4 regions of the Nocardia sp. CA-290969 genome follow, and region 1 is predicted to be linked to each of the others. Evidence: riboswitches for the same ligand, from Rfam matches in the RefSeq annotation. Region 1 holds a riboswitch; each other region holds the start of a gene.
What was found. A riboswitch is a leader RNA that binds a small molecule or an ion and turns the genes downstream of it on or off. The one in region 1 is predicted to bind cobalamin.
Positions count from the first base shown of each region.

Region 1 (4,157 bases):
TCGTAGAAGTTCCTGTCGTGATGATCGTATTCCACCCCAATTAGTCCATGCTCGGAGTTGTCGGCCATCCAGCGAGCAAGGGCGGATTCGCCGGAAAAAGCGAAAATAGATCCCTCCCGTCCCGGAAGATGGAATCCGCCACCGATTCCGTGGGCGCAGAACAAGACCGTAACATAAGTTCCCGCATCACTCACTATTTCCATCAGCACAACGCCCGCAGCCTCGAAGAACACCTCATTCCAATCATCCCCGAAGAAGAAGGAGAAATCCGCCTGATCCAGGTCGTATTTCTCCGATACGCGCGCCGACCACAGTTCGCGCGAGGCGCGAACTCGCTCGTCATGACTCACCGGGGGGTCGATAATAATGGATTCTATCTCGGCAAGGATCGCACCCCAGTGCTCATCGATAACAGCCCGAAGCGATTTCCAGCGCTCGTCGGACCAGGCTGCGATGGGGGCAGTCGAAACCTGCTCGAATTCGAGGACGATGCCCGAATCCAGAAGTGCCGGGGCAGATTCGAGGCCGAAGATCCTGTGCAGCATACGAACGAATTGCACAGCTGTAGCGATCCGGTTGGGCGCGTGCTTCCTGGCTACTGCATCCGGTATTGTTGCCAGATCCAGGTAGCGATCCGGGAAAGACCGTTGAAACTTGCTCTCCAAAGATTCATGGACCGGGACCAACTCGCTGAGTTCCGATGCAGAAAGACCGTCGATTACCTCCCCTGCGGAGCGTGGAATCAAGTCGTAGTGGCCGCTGCTGTTCAGGAAAGCCACGAGATGAGTAATGTCGGTGAAGCTGCACAGCTTTCCGTCACGTCTGAGAAACATCGATCGGCTTTTTCCGCTGTCTCGCCAAGACAGAAGAACGATAATGCGATTCTTCGTGGCAAGCTCGAGCATGAAGAGGGAGGCGTTGGCGGTCATGGGCGCAAGGCTAATGCGATTCAGAGATCATCGCGAAACGGACTTCCCTCCCCTGGTTGGTTCACATTGTCGCCGCTGCCGGGTGCGGACGACCGAAGTGCACGCCGACGCTGCCCTACACAACCTTCTCACCCGTGAGCCAGACGGTAACCTCTGTCCTGTACCGATCCAGATGCACCACGGTGAGGTCACCCCGCCTGACCTGACAGTGGGATTCGCTGCACCCGTCACCACTGACAGACCCGCCTCGTCTCGTGACGGGGCGAAACCCCGACCCCGGCATCCGTGGAACGACCCAAACCACAGCGGGCACGGCAACTCGACGTCGACCACGGTCTGCGTCCAGGTAACCATCAGCGGAGTCGGTGGAGTTGCGTGCTGCTCGCCGCAGGATTCGAGAGTTGGAAACCGAGTTGGCGGTCATCCGCCACGCTGCGAAGTTCCTCGGGGAGGACACTTCCGGCCCAAAAGACGGTTCTACCCGGTGATCGACAGCCGAGGCGGGCGCGGCGCAGTGGGGTCGACGGGTCTCGTCGACGCGGCGCATGTGAAGATGACTCAGGCCACGCTGGCCCGCGGTGCCCGGATCGACGGCTCGTAGCCGAACTGACCGGCGGGTGTAGGAAGGGCCCACCCGTTCGCAAAGACCTCGATTCCGGATCCTTTCTGAGGTCGGCTATATTTGTGAGTGCAGCTGGTTCGCTGGAGGCGGAGTCGAGGAGCCCCTGATCCGTCCGATGGTGTCGAAGCTCGGTGGTGTTCGCATCGTCGAGTGAGAGGGAACCCGGTGGGAATCCGGGACTGTCCCGCAGCGGTGAGTGGGAACGGCAGCCGTCATCCGCACTGGGCGCCTGCCTGGGAAGCGACGGTCGGTAGGACCAGCTCCGGGCCTCGAGCGCCGGGGCCGACCTGTTCGAGGTCGATGCCCATGAGTCCGAAGACCTGCCCGTTGTACCGGATACGCCGTATCCGGTGGTCGTCGCCTCGTGGATCGGGCGTACGCTGAGTGGACTCGGGCACGGGAACGATGCTTCATGGGCTCCATCAGCGTGCGCTCTGTATGGGTGGCGGTCGTTGCTGCCGACCATGGAGTTCATTGATGTCGAACCCGCACACTATTTTTTCCGCAACCGTGCTGGGGCTACCGCGTATCGGCCCCAACCGGGAGCTCAAACGCGCTACCGAGTCCTACTGGGCCGGGCGCCTCGATGCCAAGGGCTTGCACGCTGTCGCGGCGGGCCTGCGCACCACGCAACTGACCGCGGCGCGTGACGCCGGGCTGGATTCGGTGCCGGTGGGCACGTTCTCCTACTACGACCAGATGCTCGACACCGCCGTGCTGCTCGGGGCGCTGCCCGAGCGGGTGTCGGGGATCGCCGACGAACTGGATCGCTACTTCGCGGCCGCTCGTGGCAACGCCGAGGTGACGCCGCTGGAGATGACCAAGTGGTTCGATACCAACTACCACTACCTGGTGCCCGAACTCGCCGCGGACACCGTGTTCTCCCTGCATCCGGAGAAGCCGCTGGCCGAGCTGCGCGAAGCGCTGGCGCAGGGCGTGCCGGCCCGCCCGGTCGTTATCGGCCCGATCACCTTCCTGAAGCTGGCCAAGTCGGTGGACGGCAGCGACCTGCTAGAGCGGCTGCCCGACCTGCTTCCCCTCTACGAGCAGCTGCTCGGCCTGCTCGCCGAGGCCGGTGCGCAATGGGTGCAGATCGATGAGCCGTCGCTGGTGACCGATCTGACCGAGGCCGAGCTGGCGGCCGTGCGTTCCACCTACCGGCAGCTGTCGCAGGTGCCGGCGCGCCCGGCCATTCTGGTGGCCGCTTACTTCGGCCGGTTGGGGGTGGCGCTGCCGGTGCTTGCGGAGACCGGCATCGAGGGTATCGCCGTTGACCTCGTGGCCGGTGGCGATTCGGACGTGGCGGTGGCGCAGTCGATCACGGACAAGCTGATCGTGGCGGGTGTCGTCGACGGTCACAACATCTGGCGGGTCGACCCCGATCACGCGCTGTCACAGCTGACCGGGCTGCGCGACGCCGGGGTGCCGGTGGCCGTGTCGAGCTCGTGCTCGCTGCTGCACGTGCCCTACAGCCTCGCGCCCGAGACCGAGCTGGACGAACGGCTACGAAACTGGCTGGCGTTCGGCGAGGAGAAGATCGCCGAAATCCGGGTGCTGGCCACCGCACTCGCCGCGGGCGAGGAGGCGGTCGCGGAGGCTCTCGAGATCGCTCGCACGGCCGTGGCCGCTCGCTTGGCCGATCCGCGGCTGCGGGTCGAGTCGGTGCGTGCGCGCCTGGCCGGACTGGACGCTGACGCTGTGCGCCGTACCCCGGCCGACGAACGTCGCGTGCTGCAGCAGCAGCGGCTGAACCTGCCGCTGCTGCCGACCACCACCATCGGCTCCTACCCGCAGACGAGCCGCATCCGCGTGGCCCGCGCCCAGCTGCGCCGAGGCGAGATCGACCAGGCCGAATACGATACGCGGATGCGTGCCGAGATCGCCGAGGTCATCGCGCTGCAGGAGGAGATCGGTCTCGACGTGCTGGTGCACGGTGAGCCGGAGCGCAACGATATGGTGCAGTACTTCGCCGAGCAGCTCGACGGCTTCGCTGCGACGATCAACGGCTGGGTACAGTCCTACGGCACTCGGTGTGTGCGGCCGCCGATCGTCTACGGCGATGTGGTCCGTCCGCGGGTCATGACCGTCGAATGGATCACCTACGCGCAGTCGCTGACCAGCAGGCCGGTCAAGGGCATGCTGACCGGTCCGGTCACCATCCTGGCGTGGTCGTTCATTCGTGACGACCAGCCGCCCGCTGACACCGCCCGCCAGATCGCGTTGGCGATCCGGGACGAGACGGTGGACCTCGAGGCGGCCGGAATCGGCATCATCCAGGTAGACGAGCCCGCGTTGCGCGAGCTGCTGCCGCTGCGCAAGGCCGACCAGGCCGCCTACCTGGACTGGGCGGTCGAGGCGTTCCGGCTCGCGACCTCCGGCGTCGCCGATACCACCCAGATCCACACCCACCTGTGCTACTCGGAGTTCGGTGAGGTCATCGGTGCCATCGCGGGTCTGGATGCCGACGTCACCTCGATCGAAGCGGCGCGCTCGCATATGGAGGTGCTCGACGACCTCAACGCGGCCGGGTTCGGCCTGGGTGTGGGCCCCGGTGTCTACGACATCCACTCACCACGCGTGCCCGGCACCGAGGAGATCGAGAAGTC
Region 1 is NZ_JBNJNJ010000001.1:3,506,935-3,511,091, reverse strand. Features, by position in the region: gene ACQEVO_RS15845 (hypothetical protein) at 1-929, opposite strand, end outside; cobalamin riboswitch at 1,673-1,893, shown strand; gene metE (5-methyltetrahydropteroyltriglutamate--homocysteine S-methyltransferase) at 2,029-4,157, shown strand, end outside.

Region 2 (4,157 bases), 1.1 Mb from region 1:
CCTGGACCGGTTGATCCGCTCGGATACTCGATGCCCACATCAGGGCGTTGGAGGCGAACTGTGTCGGCCGCAGGATCGTCCAGTCCATTCCACTGGCCTCGAGGAGCTTCTCGACCGCCGCGTTGCCGGCAGCGGGGCCTAGGTGGGGATGGGTCTCCACGGTGATCGACGACACCAGCACCACGTGCTCGACACCGGCCCGGCGGGCGCGGTCGAGGATCTCGGCATCCGGTCCGAGTTGCGGCACGAGGAACATCGATCGCACCCCGTCCAGGGCGGCTGTCAGCGAGGAGGGGTCGGCCAGGTCGCCCACGACTGCCTCGACTCCGGCGGGGAAGGCAACTCCAGCGGTGTCACGGGTGACTACCTTGATCGGCCCCGCACCGAACGCGCGCAACTCCTTCAGCAACGAGCGACCGATATTGCCGGTGGCTCCCGTGACCAGAATCATGAACATGTCCTCTCGTGGGGTGATCAGCTGGCCGCCACGCTAGAACCTCAATATAGATACAGGTCAAGATCGAGAATGCCGGTCACAGTTCCCGGTTCGATGCCACTCGCCACCATGGACTTGACCTCAACATTGGTTGAGCTTGCAGGCTGTGGTCAGTACCGAAAAAGGGAGAAAGACATGACCATCCGGCCGAACTTGAACGACCCGACCGCCACTTCGACCGCACACGCCGTGGCCGTCGCCCTCGCAGCCGAATTGCAGAAGGCCGGCGAGACCGGTGACGCCGACCTCTACGACAACTCGTTCGCCGCGGACGTGTTGTGGGGCACGCCCTTCGGCGCCCTGGTCATCGGTTACGACCAGATCAATGCGATTCACCGGCAAATGATGCGCCTGGCGAAGCCCGTCGCGCCGGCCTCCCGTTTCGAGGTCGTCGCCGCGATCGGTCCTGCTCCGGGGGTGGTCGTCACCCAGATCCGCAGGCAGGCCCTCGAACCCGGCGCGTTCTCCGAAGTCGCGCTGTATGTGCTGGTGGAGCGGGAGGGAAACTGGTGGCTGTCCGCCGCGCAGAACACGCCGATCGACGAATCGAAATCGTTCCTGACGCGCACGAACTCGGATCCCGCCGCCTGATCCGAAGTCCTGGTGCCGAAAAAAGCCGAGGCCGGAACGGTGAAAACCGTTCCGGCCTCGGCCGGTGGTAGCGGGGACAGGATTTGAACCTGCGACCTCTGGGTTATGAGCCCAGCGAGCTACCGAGCTGCTCCACCCCGCGTTGCGTTGGTAACCGTAGCGCACGAACCTTCGCCGTACCAAAACGCGCCTCGAACTCCGGTCCGCGATACCCCGGAAACCGGATGCCCAGGCGCGCCTACGCACCGTGCACGATGCCCACCACCGAGTGAGGTGATGCACATTCGCGCCCGGAATGTCCGGTCCCGGAATCCGGGGTGCTACCGTGACCGCGCGCTGGTTACCGCCCGTCGGCGACGGGCGGTTCGCAAGAGGGAATCCGGTGGGAATCCGGAGCTGCCCCGCAGCGGTATGTGGAAACGACCGCGGTCATCAGCACTGGGCCCGCGCCTGGGAAGCGACCGCCAGTAGGTGATACGGGAATCCGTCTCGCGTCCATGAGCCCGAAGACCTGCCGGCGCGGCCCGGCCACAGGCCTGGTCGCCGGTCGACTTCGAGGGAATGGTTGACGAGATATGGGTATACGTCTGTCTGCGCGCGTCGGATCAGGGGTGGTGCGAGTAGATCCGGCCCGATGAGCGGGCTCGAGCGACGCCGCCTGCCCGTGCCGGTGCTGGTGGCGGGGCTGACCGCGGCGCTGGTGGTGGTTTCGGTGCTCGCGCTGGGTCTCGGGGCGGCACATGTTCCGTGGCGCGACACCGTGGGTTTTCTGTGGGCCGAACTCACCGGCGGGACGGTGTTCGCCGGCGATGTGGCGAACTATCGGATCGTCGTGGATTCCCGGCTGCCGCGGGTGCTGCTGGCGGCCCTGGTAGGTGCTGGGCTCGGCGGGGTCGGGCTGATCGTGCAGGCCATGGTCCGTAATGCCCTGGCCGATCCGTATGTACTGGGGATTTCGTCGGGGGCGTCGGTGGGCGCCACCGCCGTCGTCCTGTTCGGCGCGTTCGGTGCGCTCGGGACCTACGCCCTGTCGACGGCGGCTTTCACCGGAGCGCTCGCCGCCACCGCACTGGTGTATCTGATGGCGCGGTCGGCGGCCGGGCTGGTGCCGCTACGGCTGGTGCTCACCGGCACCGCCATCGGCTACGGGTTCTCCGCCGCGACAACTGTGCTGGTGTTCCTCGCCCCGCGCGGTGGCGATACCGCCCGGTCGGTCATGTTCTGGCTGCTGGGCAGCCTGGCGGGCGCGACCTGGCAGATGGTGCCTCTGATCGCCGCGGTCGCCGCGCTGGGGTCGGCGGTGATCATGCTCTGCGCCCGCCGGCTCAACGCCTTGTCGATGGGTGACGAGGTGAGCGCCGCCCTCGGAATGAACGCCGCCCGGTTCCGGCTGCTGCTGTTCGTGCTCTCCGCCGCGATGACGGGCTGTTTCGTCGCGGTGTGCGGGGCCATCGGGTTCGTCGGCCTGATCGTGCCCCATGTCGCCAGGCTCCTGGTGGGTGCCGACCACCGGCGGCTGGCCGTGCTGACCCCGGGGCTGGGCGCGGTTTTCCTGGTGACCGCGGATCTCCTGGCCCGCACGCTGATCCCACCGCAGGAGTTGCCATTGGGAGCGGTCACCGCCGCGGTGGGGGTACCGGTGTTCGTCCTGCTGATGCGGCGGCGCGGTGCGCTGGTGGAGCGCGGCTGATGCGGGTCGACTACACCGGCGTCACGGTCGAGATCGACGGCGCTCCAATCGTGCGGGCGGTGACCCTGGCCGCCGAACCCGGGCAGTTCATCGGCATCGTCGGTCCGAACGGCAGCGGTAAGTCGACCCTGCTGCGCTGTCTGTACCGCGCTCTGGCGCCCGTTTCCGGGCAGGTGCTGGTCGGCGGCACCGATATCGCGGCGATCGGTATGCGGGAGAACGCCCGCCAGGTCGCGGCGCTGACCCAGGATTCCTCGACACCGTTCGACTTCACCGCCGCCGAGGTAGTGGCGACCGGACGGCTCCCGCACGCCACTGTGCTGCGCGGCAGCCGGCGGCGCGACGAGGAGATCTGCGCCGCAGCAATGAAAACGGCGGATATCGCGCATCTCGCGGACCGCGGTTTCCTGTCGCTCTCCGGCGGGGAACGTCAGCGGGTCCTGATCGCGCGGGCCTTGGCGCAACAGCCGCGGGTGCTGGTGCTGGACGAACCGACCAATCATCTCGACGTGCACCACCAGTACAGCGTGCTGGCCGCTGCCCGCGGTCTCGGTATCACCGTGGTCGCGGCGCTGCACGATCTCAATCTGGCCGCGCAGCACTGTGATCGGCTCTTCGTCCTGCACGGCGGCCGGCTGGTGTGTTCGGGCGGTCCGCACGAGGTGATCACCACCGAGGTGATCGGACGCTGGTTCTCGATCGGCGGTCATATCGTCGCTCATCCCCGGCTGGGTGTCCCGCAGATCATCTTCGACGACAAGGACTACGCATGAAAACCCTTCGGCCGATGGTCGCGCTGGCGGTGTCCGCGGCGGTTCTCTCGACTGCATGCGGCGCCGAGGTGCAGGATTCGGCGCACGCGTCCACCGGTCGGCAGGTGACGGTCACCAACTGCGGTGCCTCGCTCACGGTCGACGGGGTGCCCGAACGGGTGGTCACCAACGACACCGGTATCACCGAGATGATGTTCGCCCTCGGGCTGGCCGATCGCCTTGTCGGCTACACCACCTATCCGGGAAAAGAGCGCGATATCGACAGCTCACCGTGGCGGGCCGATTTCGGCCGCACCACCGAACTCGGTGACGCCTTCACCAAGGAGGTCGTCCAGGCCGCGGCCCCCGACTTCGTGTTCGCCGGCTGGAATTACGGCTTCCGGGAGACCACCGGCCTCACTCCCGACTGGGTGCGTTCGATCGGCGCGGACCCGTACCTGCTCACCGAATCCTGCCGGCAAGCCGGCACCACACGCCGCGGCGTGATGGAACCGCTCGACGCGCTGTACACCGACCTGACGAACCTCGGCGAGATCTTCGGCGTGCGCGCGAAGGCCGACGACCTCGTCGCCGCCTATCGTGAACAGGTCGCCGCCGCGGACGAGGG
Region 2 is NZ_JBNJNJ010000001.1:4,593,428-4,597,584, forward strand. Features, by position in the region: gene ACQEVO_RS20895 (SDR family oxidoreductase) at 1-451, opposite strand, end outside; gene ACQEVO_RS20900 (SgcJ/EcaC family oxidoreductase) at 551-1,087, shown strand; tRNA gene ACQEVO_RS20905 (tRNA-Met) at 1,153-1,229, opposite strand; cobalamin riboswitch at 1,408-1,620, shown strand; gene ACQEVO_RS20910 (FecCD family ABC transporter permease) at 1,722-2,777, shown strand; gene ACQEVO_RS20915 (ABC transporter ATP-binding protein) at 2,777-3,550, shown strand; gene ACQEVO_RS20920 (ABC transporter substrate-binding protein) at 3,547-4,157, shown strand, end outside.
Region 2: another riboswitch for cobalamin. It lies ahead of ACQEVO_RS20910 (FecCD family ABC transporter permease); the one in region 1 lies ahead of metE (5-methyltetrahydropteroyltriglutamate--homocysteine S-methyltransferase).

Region 3 (4,157 bases), 2.8 Mb from region 1:
GCGCGGCTGTTGCTCCTCGGCGGGTGGGGTGGTGCGGGCCGGTTCCACCGATTGGATCGCGTGCCGCAGAGCCTGTACATCCTCGAGGGCGTTGCGGCTCGTGGTCTTGATCTCGGCGACCGTTCCCGCGGCCTTCGCCGATTTGTTCTCGACCTGCTGTAGTGCCATCCCCGACTGCACATTGATCAGCGAAAGATTGTGTGCCACCACGTCGTGCAGTTCCCGGGCGATCAGCAGGCGTTCGGTACTCACCTCCAGCTCCCGTAGCCGCTGCGCGGCGGTATCCGCCGCGGCGTCCCGTTCCCGGCGAGCGTGTACGAGCGCACGCTGCTGCCGCGCCATCACCACCAGAGCGGCGGCCAATGCCAGCCAGCTCAGCAGCCCGACCATCTGCCAGCTCGTCATCGCGGACTCCACCTGCACCACCCTATTCGCACTTGGGCCGAACCCGGCGCTGCACACCCGGATTTGCTTTGCGGCAGAGGTATTGCCGCGGCGAATACTTCGCTCGGTGAAGAAACTCCTCGTCGTCGGCGCGACGATCGCCGCATCGGCGGCGGCACGCGTCCCGGCGCGGGTATGGTCCAGTGATGGTCGACCAGCAAGTGCGTTCACCGGACCTGTCAGCGCGGCCGTACGAGCTGACAGTGGAGCGAGTGATGAAAGCCTCGCCCGAACTGCTGTACCTCGCGTGGACCCAGGGATTCGATATCTGGTTCGCGGAGCCCGCAACCGTACGGATGCGCCCGGAGGTGAACGAGCCGTTCTACTTCGAAACCCGGCACGAGGGGAGCATGCACCCGCACTACGGGCGATTCCTGCGGCTCGAACCCGGCCGGCTCGTCGAAATGACCTGGGTGACGGGAGCGGCGGGCACCGCGGGCGCGGAAACCGTGGTCCGGGTGGAACTCGTGAAACAACCCCGCGGTATCCGGTTACGGCTGCGGCACAGCGGATTTGCCGACGAGGCCGCTCGTGACCGGTACCGCGCGACCTGGCCGAAGGCGCTGGCCCGCCTCGATGAGCGAACCTCTGCGGCCGGTTGAATGGTGCGAGTAGGTTCGACACCGGACCCGAACGAATCGTCTTCGAAAGGATTGTGATGCCCACACGTACCGCGCGCACCGCATGGACCGGTGGTCTGCAGGACGGCTCCGGCCAGGTCGAACTGGTCAGCTCGGGGGTCGGCAAGTACGAGGTGTCCTTCCCCAAACGGTCCGCCGACGAGGCCGGCGGCACCACCAGCCCGGAGGAACTGATCGCGGGCGCGCACGCGTCCTGCTATGCGATGGCGCTGTCGAACGAGATCGCCCAGGCCGGCGGCACCCCGGAGAGCCTCGATGTCTCGGCGGCTGTCACCCTCGGCCCCGACCCGGCCGGCGGGTTCCGCATCAGCCGTATCGCACTGACCGTCCGCGGCCGGGTATCGGGCCTGGACAACGCCGGTTTCACCACGGCGGCCGCCGCGGCCAAATCGGGTTGCCCGGTGAGCAAGGCACTGGCCGGAGTGGACGAGATCACCTTGGACGCGGCACTCGAGTCCTGACCGGTTCCCGGGCTCCCTCGTCTGCGGGGAGCCCGGGATCGCGGACTCCCGGATCACCCGGCTGCAGCAGCGGCTTCCGTTACCGGCGTGCTGCGGCGGGTGCTCCATTCGGTGAGTGCGCCGAAGGCGAGACCGATGCTCACCCACAGCGTGGTCGACACCGCCAGCGATGCCGTCCGGAATTCCCACAACAGGGTGGCCGGGAAATCCGCGCCGACCTCGTTCACCCCGGGCAGCAGAACATATCCGAGCGTGACGATCAGGGCGAAGGCGGCGACGGCCGCGACGAGCCGGACTGTTTCGAGCTGTGCCCGCAGCAGGTTCCAGACATAGCCGGCGGCCGCCAAGGCGATCAGTCCGAGGACGACAGCGGCCACCCACAGCAGCGTGCGTTCGTTGATCGTTTCCGGGTCACCGACGGCCGGGGGGTTGGCCGGGTATTTGAAGAACGGGACGAGCACCACCGCGAGCCATCCGCCGAGGCCGAGCCCCAGCACCAGTCGCGGTCCCGGTAGGGCGGTGTGGCGGCGGGCGTAGTGCGCCGCCGTCGCGACGAGGGCGCCGAAGGCCATCCCCGCCAAGGCGTTCGCCAGGAACTGACCGAACTTCTGCCACGGCCGGCTCACCACGGCCTCGTCCGGATCGTGACTGTGCCCGGCGTCTTCGCCGTGACTGTGCCCGCCGCCGTGCTCGTGCGTCGCCGCTGCCTCCTCGATGGCGATGGCCGCGTCCACCTTGGGTTCACCGACGAAATTCCCGACGACACCCGCCAGCAGACCGGCGATCAGGCCGGCGAGCAGACCACGGAGCAGCAGCGCACCGAAGGATCCGCTCAATGGCATGGCACGCCCAGCAGATGCCGTCCGTCGTGCATCAGCTCGTGCAGGAACATCCCGCTGCGGGATATCGCGCCCTGATCGAAACCGACCAGGTAGAGCGTGAGCAACGCCAGTAGAACGACACCGACTGTGATGAGCACGGTCGCCAGCGTTTCGCCGGCCCGGCTCGGGGTGTGCACGATGGCCATGATGGTCCTCCTCATCCGGAAGGTCGCGTCCGGTCGCGAGTTCTGCGCTTCGGTGCCGGTGTCTGGCTCTGCCCACTGCCGAGACAGTGCGCAATACAGTGGCGCGACCGCTCCGGGTTCCCACCGGATTACCGCATCACCTCCGCGTACTCCGGAACTGTGACACCGCCCGCGGTGGTCGTCAATATGCCCCGGAAAAAGCGCAGGTCACGCCACCGCACAGTAAAGGTGGCGTGACCCGCATCGAAAGGATCGTCAGGCGTTCTTGCCGGCCACGTCCAGCACGACCTCGAACTCCAGCAGCGAGGCGCCCGTGGCCACCGGCTTGTTCTGCTGCCCGGCATGCGCCTCCTTGGCCGGCCCGTCCCGCCACGCCGCGAAGGACTCCTCGGAATCCCACTGGGTGACGACGAAGTACCGGTTCTCCCCGGCAGTCGGCCGCAGCAACTGGAAGCCGAGGAACCCGGGGGAGTTCTCGACGGCATGCGCGCGGTGGGCGAACCGCTTCTCCAATTCGGGACCCGCGCCCTCGGGAATCTCGATCGCATTGATTTTCACAACAGCCATAGGACGAGCTTAGTGAAACGTGTGCCGAATACACTCGACCCGATGTTGCACGACGAAGGCGGGTCCGGGGTCCCGATACTGCTGCTGCACGGTCTGATGGGCAGCGCCCGGACCTGGGCCGATCAGATCGCGTGGTTACGCGGCTACGGCCATGTGTACACCTTCGACGCGGCCGGGCACGGCCGTCCGGCCCCGGCCGAACTCACCACCGACGCATTCGTCGCCGATCTTGCCGCCGCCACCGCGACGATCCCCGAGCCGATGGTCGTCATCGGACATTCGATGGGTGGCCTGCACGGGTGGGTTTTCGCCGCCGGGTACCCGAAGCGGGTACGGGCGCTGGTGGTCGAGGATATGGCGGCCGACTTCACCGGCCGCACCGCCGCACACTGGGCGGCCATGATCGAAGCCTGGCCGCAGCCCTTCGCCGACGAGGCCGCGATGCTGGAGTTCTTCGGTCCGGTCGCCGGTCGCTACTTCCTGCATTCGTTCGAGCGGAGCCGTGACGGCTATCGCCTGCACGGGGAGGTGGCCACGTTTCGCGATATCTCCGAGGAATGGGGTACGCGCGCGTTCTGGTCGCAATGGCAGCAGGTGCGCGTCCCCAGCCTTTTGATCGAGGGCGAACACACCATCACCCCACCCGGGCAGATGCGCCGCATGGCCGAGCTGCATCCGGCCGCCGAACATATCGTGATCCCCGAGGCGGGCCATCTGGTCCACGACGACCAGCCCGCCCGCTACCGCACCGCAGTCGAACGGTTCCTCGGCCGGGTACTCACCGCCGAAGCAACCCCGAACCGCTGATCGTCGGCATTCGCCTGCGACAGCCTGCCCCAGGTGTGCTCGTCTAGGCGGAGCAGCAGCGCCGCCACGGCCGGGAATGGATGGCACCGCCGCCGGGCCCCGAGGACGCCAGCAGCCGGGCCGAGGAAGTGCTGGACCGGGTGAACGGCCTGATCGGCCGCCCGGGCAAGGCCGCCGACGCCGAGCCCGAACCCGCCGAGGCGCCGGCCG
Region 3 is NZ_JBNJNJ010000001.1:6,271,976-6,276,132, reverse strand. Features, by position in the region: gene ACQEVO_RS28585 (sensor histidine kinase) at 1-405, opposite strand, end outside; gene ACQEVO_RS28580 (SRPBCC family protein) at 591-1,046, shown strand; gene ACQEVO_RS28575 (OsmC family peroxiredoxin) at 1,103-1,546, shown strand; gene ACQEVO_RS28570 (CbtA family protein) at 1,600-2,388, opposite strand; gene ACQEVO_RS28565 (CbtB domain-containing protein) at 2,379-2,573, opposite strand; cobalamin riboswitch at 2,610-2,755, opposite strand; gene mhuD (mycobilin-forming heme oxygenase MhuD) at 2,829-3,140, opposite strand; gene ACQEVO_RS28555 (alpha/beta fold hydrolase) at 3,183-3,947, shown strand; gene ACQEVO_RS28550 (hypothetical protein) at 4,028-4,157, shown strand, end outside.
Region 3: another riboswitch for cobalamin. It lies ahead of ACQEVO_RS28565 (CbtB domain-containing protein); the one in region 1 lies ahead of metE (5-methyltetrahydropteroyltriglutamate--homocysteine S-methyltransferase).

Region 4 (4,157 bases), 1.8 Mb from region 1:
GCGGATGAGGTCGCGTAGCGGTTCCCGGTTCATCCAGTGCAGGGCGGTGGTGCTGACGAAGGCGTCCGGGGCACGTTCCAGCCCCAGCGCCGCAAACCAGCCGGGCTCACGCAGATCGGCGAATACCGTGCGGAAACGTGGCGAACCGTGCGCGGCGCCGGCGAGGGCCAGCAGGAGCGGATCGGCATCGACACCGACCACCGTGGCGCCGGGCGGCCGGGCCAGCAGCCGTTCGGACAGGGTGCCCGGGCCCACGCCCAGGTCGACGATCAGCGGGTCGGGCCGGCCGAGCAATTCGATCAGCACATCACCGATCACCTCGAACCGTGATTCGCGATCGGGCATATAGCGTTCCTGCTGGCGGTCCCAGCGTTCGAGCCAATAGCGGGCCAGCGCCGGATCGAGCGCCGTCATCGGATGCTCACCCCGTCGAAGCGCGCCCAATCGTGGGAGTTCGGCACGGCCGCCGGAAGCCCGGCGAACCGATCCCCGCCCGCACTGTTCCAGTTCGTGGTACCGAAGAAGATGAACCCGCCCCGGTCGTGCAGTATCTCGTGCATCGTGCGGTAGATCGCGGTGCGGCCCTGCGCGCTGCGGGTGGCCTGGGCCTTGGCATAGAGACCGTCGAATTCGGGATCGGACCATTTCGTGCGGTTCTGCGGTGCCCCGCTCAGCAGCCGCGAAGCGAAGTGGTTGGGTATCGGCAACGGTCCCGACTGCCCCATCGTCAGCTGGCCGGTGTCCAGCGCATCGGTGTAGTAGCTGTCCTTGGAACCCAGCACCACGTTCACGCGTACCCCGCACGCCGCGGCCTGATCGGCGAAAAGGCGGGCCGCTTCGACGAATCCGTAGGCCACCGGCGCGGTGAACAAGTCGAAGGACAGATCGCGTACGCCCGCCCGGCGCAGCAGCCGGGCGGCCTCGTCGGGGTCGTAGTCGTGCTGCGGGAGGTCGGCGTAGTACTGGTAGCCCTTGCCGAACACATCATCGGCGATCTCGCCCTGCCCTTCGAGGGCGACCTTCAGCAGTTCGGCCCGATCGACCATCCGCATCACCGCGCGCCGGACATCCGGCTTGTCGAACGGTGGGCGGTCGGTTTTCATGGCGAAGAAGTAGATACCGCTGTTCGGCGTGGCGACCAGCCTGATTCCCGGCCTGTCCCGGAGGGTGCGCGCCGCGGACGGGGTGAGGTTGTCGGCATAGTCGATCTCCCCGCTCTGGACCGCGTTCACCCGCGCGTCGGCCTCCGCACTGAGTATCCGTAGCTCACCGATAGCGGGAGCACCGTCCCAGTAGTGCTCGTTGCGGGTGGCGGTGAACTGCCGGCCGGGATCGAAGGATTCGAAGACGAACGGCCCGGTGCCCACCGGGCGGCCGAAATCGGCGGCACCGTCCTGCACGATCTTGGTGCCGTAGACCGACAGCGCGATCAGGAACTCGAAGGACGGTTCCTTCAAGGCGATCTCGACCGTCCGATCGTCGACCGCCCGGCATCCGGAGAGGTCCACCCGGTCCAGTGACGAAGCCGCGATGAACGGCCGCCGGCGCGCCGGCCCCAGCACCCTGGACAGGGTATAGAGCACATCCCGGCTGGTGAATTTCTTACCGTCGTGCCATACGGCGTCGCGCAGCGCGATCCGCCACCGGGTGCCGTCGGCATTCGGTTCGCCGGATTCCGCCAGCCGCGGAATCGGCGCCATCGCCGAATCGACCTCGAACAACCCGTCGTAGATCGCCTTCATCCGGGCCTCGTCGATGAACAGGGTGTTCGCGCCGGGGTCTATCCCCTCCCCCGCACCCGAACCCTGGAAGGCGGCGGTGAAAGTATCCGAGCCCGCGGCCGATCCGCCGCTACCGCACCCGACGGCCAGCGCACCCGCGGCGACGGCACTGCCGAGGAGAAACGAGCGGCGATTCAACTCCGGCGGTGCACCACGCATATCCGACTCCCGTCGCGTCAGGCAGTTCACGCGACACAGACATGCGAAACCGGCCCGCGCGGCGGCGGCCGGTTCGGCGCATCGATCAATACCCACGTGATCATGACCGTTCAGTCCTTCATCCGCAGGTATCTGGCTTCGGCTCGCGGACGAACCTCACAGTTGCGGGACAGCCCCGGACTTGCACCGGTCTTCCCTGCGGACCTTGCCGACATTACCGAAGCGGCGGCCGCGCAACCACATCGGCGCCCGAAGTGGCGCGCACCATACTGCCGCCCGATCGTGCGGCGCGCGGGAACCGGACCGGGGACGTAACGCCACCGCGAGTGAGCCCGTCCGGCGGCTACCGCCCGGCATGTGATCCAGGACGCGATCGGCCGACGTTTGCCCACCGGTGCCACGGGTAGTCCAGCTAAGGAATGCTCTCGTCGTGAGCCGGCCCTCGGGGTGGTGCGGGGAGGGGGCGGCACAACGGGCAACAGGTGGCTAGGAGAGTCGGGTGTCGGTAGTTCTCGTGCTTCAGGCACGCGGTCTCGGTGAGCTGCTCACCGCTGTTCCGGCGTTGCGTGCCCTGCGACGGGCCCGGCGCAGCGATCATCTCGTCCTCGCCACCCCGCACCGGCTGCGTCCGATCGTCGAGTTGATCGCGTTGGTGGACGAGATGGTGCCGATCGCCGATCCGCAGGGGTTGCGCTGGGACGGACCGGCGCCGAAGCTCGCGATCAATCTGCACGGGGCCGAGACCACACCGATCGTGGAACTCACCAAAACCGGTGCCGAGCGGATCCTCACCTACCGCAATCCGGCGTTCCCGGAGATCCCCGGCCCGGAGTGGCACGAGCAGCGGCATCCGATCGACCGCTGGTGCCATCTGCTGGAATTCGACGGTATCGGTGCCGACCGCCGCAACCTGGGCCTCGTCCCCCCGGTGGCGACCACCAGCCACCGCGACTGCGTGGTCGTGCACGTCGGTGCGGGCGCCGCCGCGCGGCGCTGGCCGGCCGACCGGTTCGCGGCCGTGATCCGGCATCTGCTGGTGCTGGGGTACGAGGTGGTGCTCACCGGCGACGAATGCGACCGCGAACGCGCCCACGGTATCGCGGCCCGCGCGGGCCTGGCGGGGCACCGGGTGCTGGCCGGGAAGCAGAATCTGATCGAACTGGCCGCGACCGTGGCCGAGGCCTCGGTGGTGCTGTGCGGCGATACCGGTGTCGCCCATCTGGCGACCGCGTTCGGTACCCGCACGGTGCAACTGTTCGGCCCCACCTCCCCCGCCGAGAGCGGACCTCCCGGACACCTGCTCGCCCGGCACGAGGTGTTGTGGGCGGGCCGCACGGGCGACCGTGAGGGCTCGTCCCCCGACCCCGGTCTCCTGCAGATCGGCGTCACCGAGGTGGTCGCGGCCCTCGACCGGCAGCTCGGGAAGCGGCGCGCCGAGGCCGGGGTCGCCGGCGCCGCGTACCGCCGCGTGGGCTGACCGCTGCGGACTCAGACCCGGCCGCGGGCTTCATTGAGTGCGGCGGCGTAGGCGGCCAGGGCGCTCGGCCAGAACTGTTCGAGGTAGTCGCGGGCGTCGCCCAGGCCGCGCGGGTCCAGCGAATAGAGCCGGCGGTTGCCGACGGGACGCACCATCACCAGGCGCGCTTCGCGCAGTACGCGCAGATGCTGCGAGACGGCCGAACTGCTGATCCCCACCTGTTTCGCCAACTCACCCACCGAGCGCGGCCCCGAGGGCAACGCTTCGAATATCGCCCGCCGGGTGGGGTCGGCCAGGGCGATCAGCGGCGCAACTCTGTTAGCGACCACTCATAAAGTGTCTCCATTGCGCACACTCGCGGTCAATCACGGCCGAATGTCACATTTGTGCAGCTCGACGCGGGATATTTCCGCTTCCGTTACCGTTCGGTTATAAGCGACCTGGGCTTATGCGCCCGCGTGACGGTTGCCACAAGCTTGCTGACCCGGCATGCAAGTCCCCTAGCTTGTTAGTCATGCCCGTGACCCTTCCGTTACCTCTCCGCAAGCTCACGGTGCCGTCGATCGGCCGTCGTCGCGTAACGACGCAGGTTGTCGCCACCACGACCGCGCTCTGCGCCGGTTTCGGCCTCTTCGCCGCCGGAGCAGACTCCGATAACGAAAAGATCAACACAGTGGCCGCCACGGCGGTTGCGCAGGCGCCTGCCGAACCGGCCGCCGCACCGGCACCGGCCCAGCCCG
Region 4 is NZ_JBNJNJ010000001.1:1,682,104-1,686,260, reverse strand. Features, by position in the region: gene ACQEVO_RS07935 (class I SAM-dependent methyltransferase) at 1-414, opposite strand, end outside; gene ACQEVO_RS07930 (ABC transporter substrate-binding protein) at 411-1,940, opposite strand; cobalamin riboswitch at 2,047-2,186, opposite strand; gene ACQEVO_RS07925 (glycosyltransferase family 9 protein) at 2,440-3,417, shown strand; gene ACQEVO_RS07920 (ArsR/SmtB family transcription factor) at 3,429-3,746, opposite strand; gene ACQEVO_RS07915 (M23 family metallopeptidase) at 3,932-4,157, shown strand, end outside.
Region 4: another riboswitch for cobalamin. It lies ahead of ACQEVO_RS07930 (ABC transporter substrate-binding protein); the one in region 1 lies ahead of metE (5-methyltetrahydropteroyltriglutamate--homocysteine S-methyltransferase).